2 regions of the Paenibacillus polygoni genome follow, and region 2 is predicted to be linked to the other one. Evidence: predicted binding sites of a transcription regulator. Region 2 holds the regulator's gene; the other holds the start of a gene.
The links. Region 2 encodes Rex, which represses fermentation and respiration genes when NADH is low (regulators of the CRP and FNR family bind a similar motif). Its sites were predicted from a motif close to TTGTGAAATATTTCACAA; they were not measured.

Region 1 (3,217 bases), 1.2 Mb from region 2:
GCAGCGTAAAGAGCCCCAGCGCATTAAATAGAAGTGCTCCTACAATCAATTTCTTCACACCAACCCGGTGATACAATGCCCCTCCAAGAAGCTGACCGGCAATACCGCCAATCGATTGAATTAGAATCACAAAACCAGCTTGTGTCATGTTGCGGCCGAGCTCATCGAATACATACATTGTAGTCAGCGGCCACATGAGCGAACTGCCTGTTGAATTAACCAGACTAGCAATCAAAAAAACTTTAATTTCCTTTGGGTATGTATCGAGCCATCTCATGTCAGTCAGGTTCTCCTATGAAGTCTATTTGGCATATGAAAACAGATCATTATCTTTCTACACTTTTCTACATATTTCTAGTTTGTTCCAAACCTATCCTTTATGATAGTTCTGTCATAAGGTTTCGTAAAGCAAAGTTTCTGCATACGCTGGTATGATTGATGTGCAAAAAAGCAAAAAAAGCACCTGTGAACGGATTTTGAATCCTTCACAGATGCTTAAAATTGTCTTGTGAAAATTTTTAATTTCTAATGTTTCACCCTATATAAAGGCGGGTAATGAAGATCAAGGCATTATGAGACAGGCAAATGACCTCCTCCACATGCCATATCATGGACCACTCCCGAAAATCCGTCATGAACAGGTTTCGTTCCCCCGAACCTGGCCATGACGGATTTTTTTATATTCCTGATTAATTCATAACATGAAACTGAATTCCTGCGTTTATTTTGCATAATGTAAGTCATTATTCCGTAAGGGACTACAGAGACTACATTGCTGCTGGAGTCGAACCCACTTGAGGCTCTGTCTCCTCCGTCGTTACTGATGCACTAGCTGGTTTGTGAAGATAAACAGCATAATATGCCGCAGCGACAAAGATAGCTCCGCCTGTCATATTCCCAAGCCAGACCGGAATAAAGTTCATGATATACTGCCCCCAAGTAAAATGCCCTTCGAAAATCGCTGCAGGAATAAGAAACATATTAGCGACCACGTGCTGAAAACCTAAAGCGACAAAAGCCGTTGTCGGAATCCAGATCCCAACAATCTTAGCACTCATTGAATCGGCAGCATAAGCAAGCCAAACGGCTAAAGCGACCAGCCAGTTACAGCCAATACCAGAAACAAACGCTTGCAGAAAGGACTCTCCCATTTTATGTTCTGCCAAATCCACTACTTTATCAAGGTATACACCTTGGCCGGTCAAACCCAGCACATGACCAAACAAGTAAGCTACAAAAACAGCACCCACAAAGTTTGAAAAGGTAACCAATGTTAAATTCCAACATACTTCTCGCGTTGTAATTTTGCGTGCCAACCGAGCAATCGATAATGCCATCATATTGCCTGTAAGCAGCTCTCCACCTGCAATCAAGACTAGGGTAAGTCCGATGGGGAAAACAAGAGCTCCAATTAGTCCACTCATACTCCCCCATGCTTCAGGGGCCGCAGCAACCACTCTTATATACAATAGATATCCTAAAGCAATATACGCACCTGCTAAAAAACCTAAGATCAGAACCACTATAGCGGGATTATGTGCTTTATGCTCGCCCGTATCCGCCGTTAACTCAGCAACTGCTGCCGGTTTTAATGCTGCCATAATCGGGATAACTTCCTTTCACCTATAAATTAAGTGCCTTAAGCTTATTGTAAATCCTCCTCAAACTCAAGTTTGTTATTAAAATCACAAGTTCAATATTTTCCTAATTTCTATTCATAATACGGCATAAAAAAACCATCCATACAATGATGTACGGATGGCTGGAGGTTCTTTTTATACAGATACTGTCTCTTTTGTTGATACAGGCTCTAGTGCTGCTTGCCCTGCAGTGTTAAGGAAATTCCACGGTTTATTGTAGTGAGGCTGGAAGAAAAAGTCGATAAACGCCAGCTGATCCACCGTCATTTCGTTCTGAATGCATACGGAGATTGTATTGATTGACTGTGTTAGATCAGCTTCACTCATAATCTGAGCACCCACAATTCGGCGGGATTCTGTCTCATAGATGACTTTTATAAGGACTTTCTCCGCAGTAGGCATAAACTCAGGACGATAACTATCTTCGATGGTAACAGCTTGGACAGCCATACCTGCCGCTTTTGCCGCAGCTTCTGTTACTCCCGTTCCTGCAATATTCTGCTCATAAATTTTGATTCCTGATGTCCCCTGAGTACCCATATATGGCATCGTAGGGTTTACCAGATTTCGAGCTACAAGCATCCCCATGCGAACCGCATTCGTTGCTAGTGGAATATATGCATTCTGACGAGTTGGATTATAATAGATCGCTGCGCTGTCCCCTGCTGCAAAGATATCAGGATTGCTTGTGCGCATATAACGATCTACAAGGATCGCTCCATTTGGCATCATATCCACTTTATCCTTGAGTAATGCTGTGTTCGGACGGAATCCAATACAGAGAATAACGAGATCCGTAGGGTATTCTCCTTTATCGGTTACGACCGCAGTGACCTTGCCATCCTTCCCTTCAAATCGGCTTACTTTCTCACCAAGCACAATCTCAATTCCTTTATCCGTAAGCGATTTTTGGATACGGTCCGTAAATTCAACATCAAGATATTTATTTAGAATTCGATCTTCCGCATCGATTAACGTAACTTCCTTCCCATTCATTTGGAATGCTTCGACGAGTTCAATACCGATGTATCCTGCACCAACGACGGTCACGTGACGTACATCCTTTGATTTCTCGATAATCGTGTTGGAATGGTTATAATTTTTGCACAGAAGTACGTTTTCTAGATCAATCCCCTCAAAGTTTGGAATAATAGGCCAAGAACCGGTTGTCATAATCAGTTTATCGTACGTATCCGTGATTTCCTCGCCTGTTTCTAAGTTGCGTGCTGTCAGCTTGCGCCCCTCTGTGTCAATGTCTGTAACTTCATGCAGCATTTTTGTTTCGACGCCAAGTTCCTTCAGCTGCTCTGGAGAAGAGTAAAACAACCCATCCGGGTCTTTCACTACCCCGCCAACATACAGCGCAATACCGCAAGAGAGAAAAGAAATATTATCATTACGCTCGTATACCGTAATCTGAGCATCGGGATAAAGTTTAGCGGTATTCACAATAGCAGCCGTACCTGCGTGTGTACATCCAACAACAGCAATTTTCATAATAATGTTCCTCCTAAGGTTAAATGATCTAAAATCACTTCAAATTTAATTTGTGAAAACTTTCACTAAATAAGCTATAA
Region 2 (3,217 bases):
GATACACTGAGTGATATGCTGTTTAAGCTGTTACCAGAGAGAATGGATGCTGCGCCAGGAGATTCGGGACAGTTTTCACTTAGACTGAAGCCGCAATCAAAGCCAAAAGCATGGGACAAAATCTCAAAACATGAAAATCAGTTTTATGTCACAGTAGGCGAAATGGTTCGCAAAGCAGATAAGCTGCTTGGAGAAGTGAGAGAAGAGCTAGATGATTATGCGTCAGATAGTCTCATTACGGATATCACAGGTCTTGTCAGAGACTTAGCAGAACTTAGGGATAATCTGAGACTCTTTATGCGGCTTGACGATACAGGTACCGTATACTGGCTTGAAGCAAGCGGTCAGTTTAGAAGTAAGTCTCTGCAGCTATACGCAGTTCCTGTCGATGTAAGTTCACATTTGAAGGAACTGTTTTTTGATAAAAAACACAGTGTGATCCTGACCTCTGCTACGTTATCTGTAGACAAGTCATTTCAGTTTATGATCGATCAGCTCGGACTATCAGAGGCACAGGAAAAAGGCAGGCTTTTGACGTCCTTGCTGCCATCGCCATTTAATTATAGGGATCAGGCACTTCTTGTCATTCCCCGCGATTTTCCAAGCGTAAAAGGAAGTGTAGGGGATGATCACTTTGTAAGTATGCTGGTGACTTCACTTGCAGAGACAGCGAAGGCAACCAAAGGCAGAATGTTAGTGTTGTTTACATCCTACCGTATGCTGAGACAAGTGCATGAGCCACTAAAAGAAGCACTTGCAGCTAGTGACATCACGGTGCTTGGACAAGGGGTAGATACAGGCAGCCGGACCAAACTTACACGTCGGTTCCAAGAGGCTAAGGCTTCTGTCTTGCTTGGAACAAGCAGCTTCTGGGAAGGTGTAGATATTCCAGGAGAAGCTTTAACTTGCCTTGCAATCGTGCGGCTGCCTTTCCAGCCGCCCAGCCATCCGGTGGTGGAAGCAAAAAGTGAACTTTTGGAAAAAGAAAAGAAAAACCCTTTCATGAAACTTTCTGTTCCACAGGCAGTGATCCGGTTCAAACAAGGTTTTGGCCGGCTCGTTCGTACAGCACAGGACAGAGGTATCGTTATCGTTTATGATACAAGGGTTATTGAATCCTATTATGGAAAGTACTTTTTGTACTCCCTGCCAGGTCCCAAAATGGAACACATGGTTACGGAAAAAATGGTTCCAAGGATTAGTGAATGGCTGATGGAACATGAAACGAATAAAGAATAAGACGGAACATAAGTAATTTGTGTTTTGATGTAAGGGGGAGTTAACATTGAAGTCGGATAAAATTTCAGAGGCAGTCGTTCGCCGGCTGCCCGTATATCTGCGTTATCTGCAGGAGTTATATAAAAGAGAAGTGACAACGGTATCCTCTCAAGAACTCGGACTTAAACTGGATTTAAATCCAGCTCAGATCCGTAAAGATTTAGCTTATTTTGGCGATTTTGGACGGAAAGGAATCGGATATGACGTTGCTTATCTTATCGATAAAATTCGTCAAATCCTCAAAATTGACCAAGTCATCAATGTTGCCCTCGTTGGAGCAGGGAACCTCGGTCAAGCTTTATCTAACTATAACCGCTATGTAAAAGACAATATGAAGATTGTTGCCGTGTTTGACTCGTATGATAAAAAAATTGGAACGATGATCAATACACTTACGGTGCAGCCAATGGAAGAGTTACAGGATACAGTGAAAGAACGTAATATCCGAATTGGAATCATTACGGTGCCTGATTTTGAAGCTCAGCGTGTAGCGGATTGCATGGTTGAAGCAGGTATAGAGGCCATACTTAATTTTGCACCGATTATTATTAAAGCTCCGCCGCATATTCGGATCCATACGGCCGATTTCACAACAGATCTATTAAGCCTTGCTTATTATCTGGAAAGCGAAGAAGGAAAGGAAGTTACAGAAGATGAATAGTCATAAATGGCTTATTAAGAACGGACAATTCGCAGTTAGTGATCCAGAATGGCGAATCGTAAAAGGGTATATGCTTGTAGAGAATGATAAGATTGTCTACATAGGCGAGAAACTCCCTGAGGGGGAGGAAGAAACAACCGTTTTTGACGGGAAAAATTTACTCTTTATTCCGGGTCTAATCAATACGCACGGTCACGCTGCTATGTCTCTTCTGAGAGGATATGGAGATGACCTTGCACTCCAAATCTGGCTTCAAGAAAAAATGTGGCCAATGGAAGAGAAGTTCACGGCAGACGATGTATACTGGGGAGCTTCCTTGTCGATCCTGGAGATGATTAAAGGGGGCACAACCGCTTTTCTAGACATGTATGATCAGATGGATCAAGTGGCTAAAGTAGTAGAGGAGTCGGGGATACGAGCAAGCCTGATGCGCGGTGTTATTGGATTCGGTTCAGATGAACTGCGAGCTGCTAAACTTGCAGAAGCGACTTCTTTTGCCAAGGAATGGAACGGGCAGGCGAATGGCAGAATTACTACGATGTTGTCACCTCATGCACCGTATACATGTGGACCTGAGTTTATTGAGAAATTTGTTCAGGCGGCGCATGACTTGGACTTACCGCTTCATACGCACATGTCTGAGACAAAGGCAGAGGTAGAGCAGAATGTGAAAGATTATGGACTTCGTCCGGTTGCTCACTTAGAAAAATTGGGCTTCTTCTCCCGTCCATCTCTCGTGGCGCATGCGGTTCATTTAACTGACGAAGAAATTGAGATTCTTGCTAAATATAATGTGGCAGTAGCGCACAATCCAGGAAGTAACCTCAAACTTGCCAGCGGTGTAGCTCGAGTTCCGGATTTATTAAAAGCGGGGGTTGTTGTATCCTTAGCAACGGATGGACCTGCAAGCAATAATAATCTGGACATGTTTGAAGAGATGCGTCTCGCAGCCCTTATCCATAAAGGAGTCTCTGGTGACCCAACGGCGGTTCCAGCGACAGAAGCTCTACGTATGGGAACAGAATATGGAGCAAAATCGATCTATGTTGAAGATACGGGAACGCTTGCAGCAGGTAAAAAAGCAGATTTTATAGCGATTGATTTAGATCAGGCGCACTTTTTGCCGTATTCAGATTTGATCTCCCATGTTGTATACTCGGCAAGTGCTAAAGACGTAAAACATGTTTGGGTGGATGGCAAGCAGTTGTTAAAAGATGGTGAAGCTCTTACTTTAGATGAAGAACGTATTAAGCGTGAAGCAGAATCTGCATTTAAAGG

Region 1: the regulator Rex is predicted to act here: its motif matches at 1,674-1,691, upstream of QPK24_RS22125 (formate/nitrite transporter family protein).

The regions. Positions count from the first base shown of each region.
Region 1 covers NZ_CP127162.1:4,614,060-4,617,276, forward strand. The annotation lists gene QPK24_RS22120 (MFS transporter) at 1-277, opposite strand, end outside; gene QPK24_RS22125 (formate/nitrite transporter family protein) at 768-1,601, opposite strand; gene QPK24_RS22130 (FAD-dependent oxidoreductase) at 1,776-3,137, opposite strand.
Region 2 covers NZ_CP127162.1:3,365,897-3,369,113, reverse strand. The annotation lists gene dinG (ATP-dependent DNA helicase DinG) at 1-1,239, shown strand, start outside; gene QPK24_RS16065 (redox-sensing transcriptional repressor Rex) at 1,286-1,939, shown strand; gene QPK24_RS16060 (amidohydrolase) at 1,932-3,217, shown strand, end outside.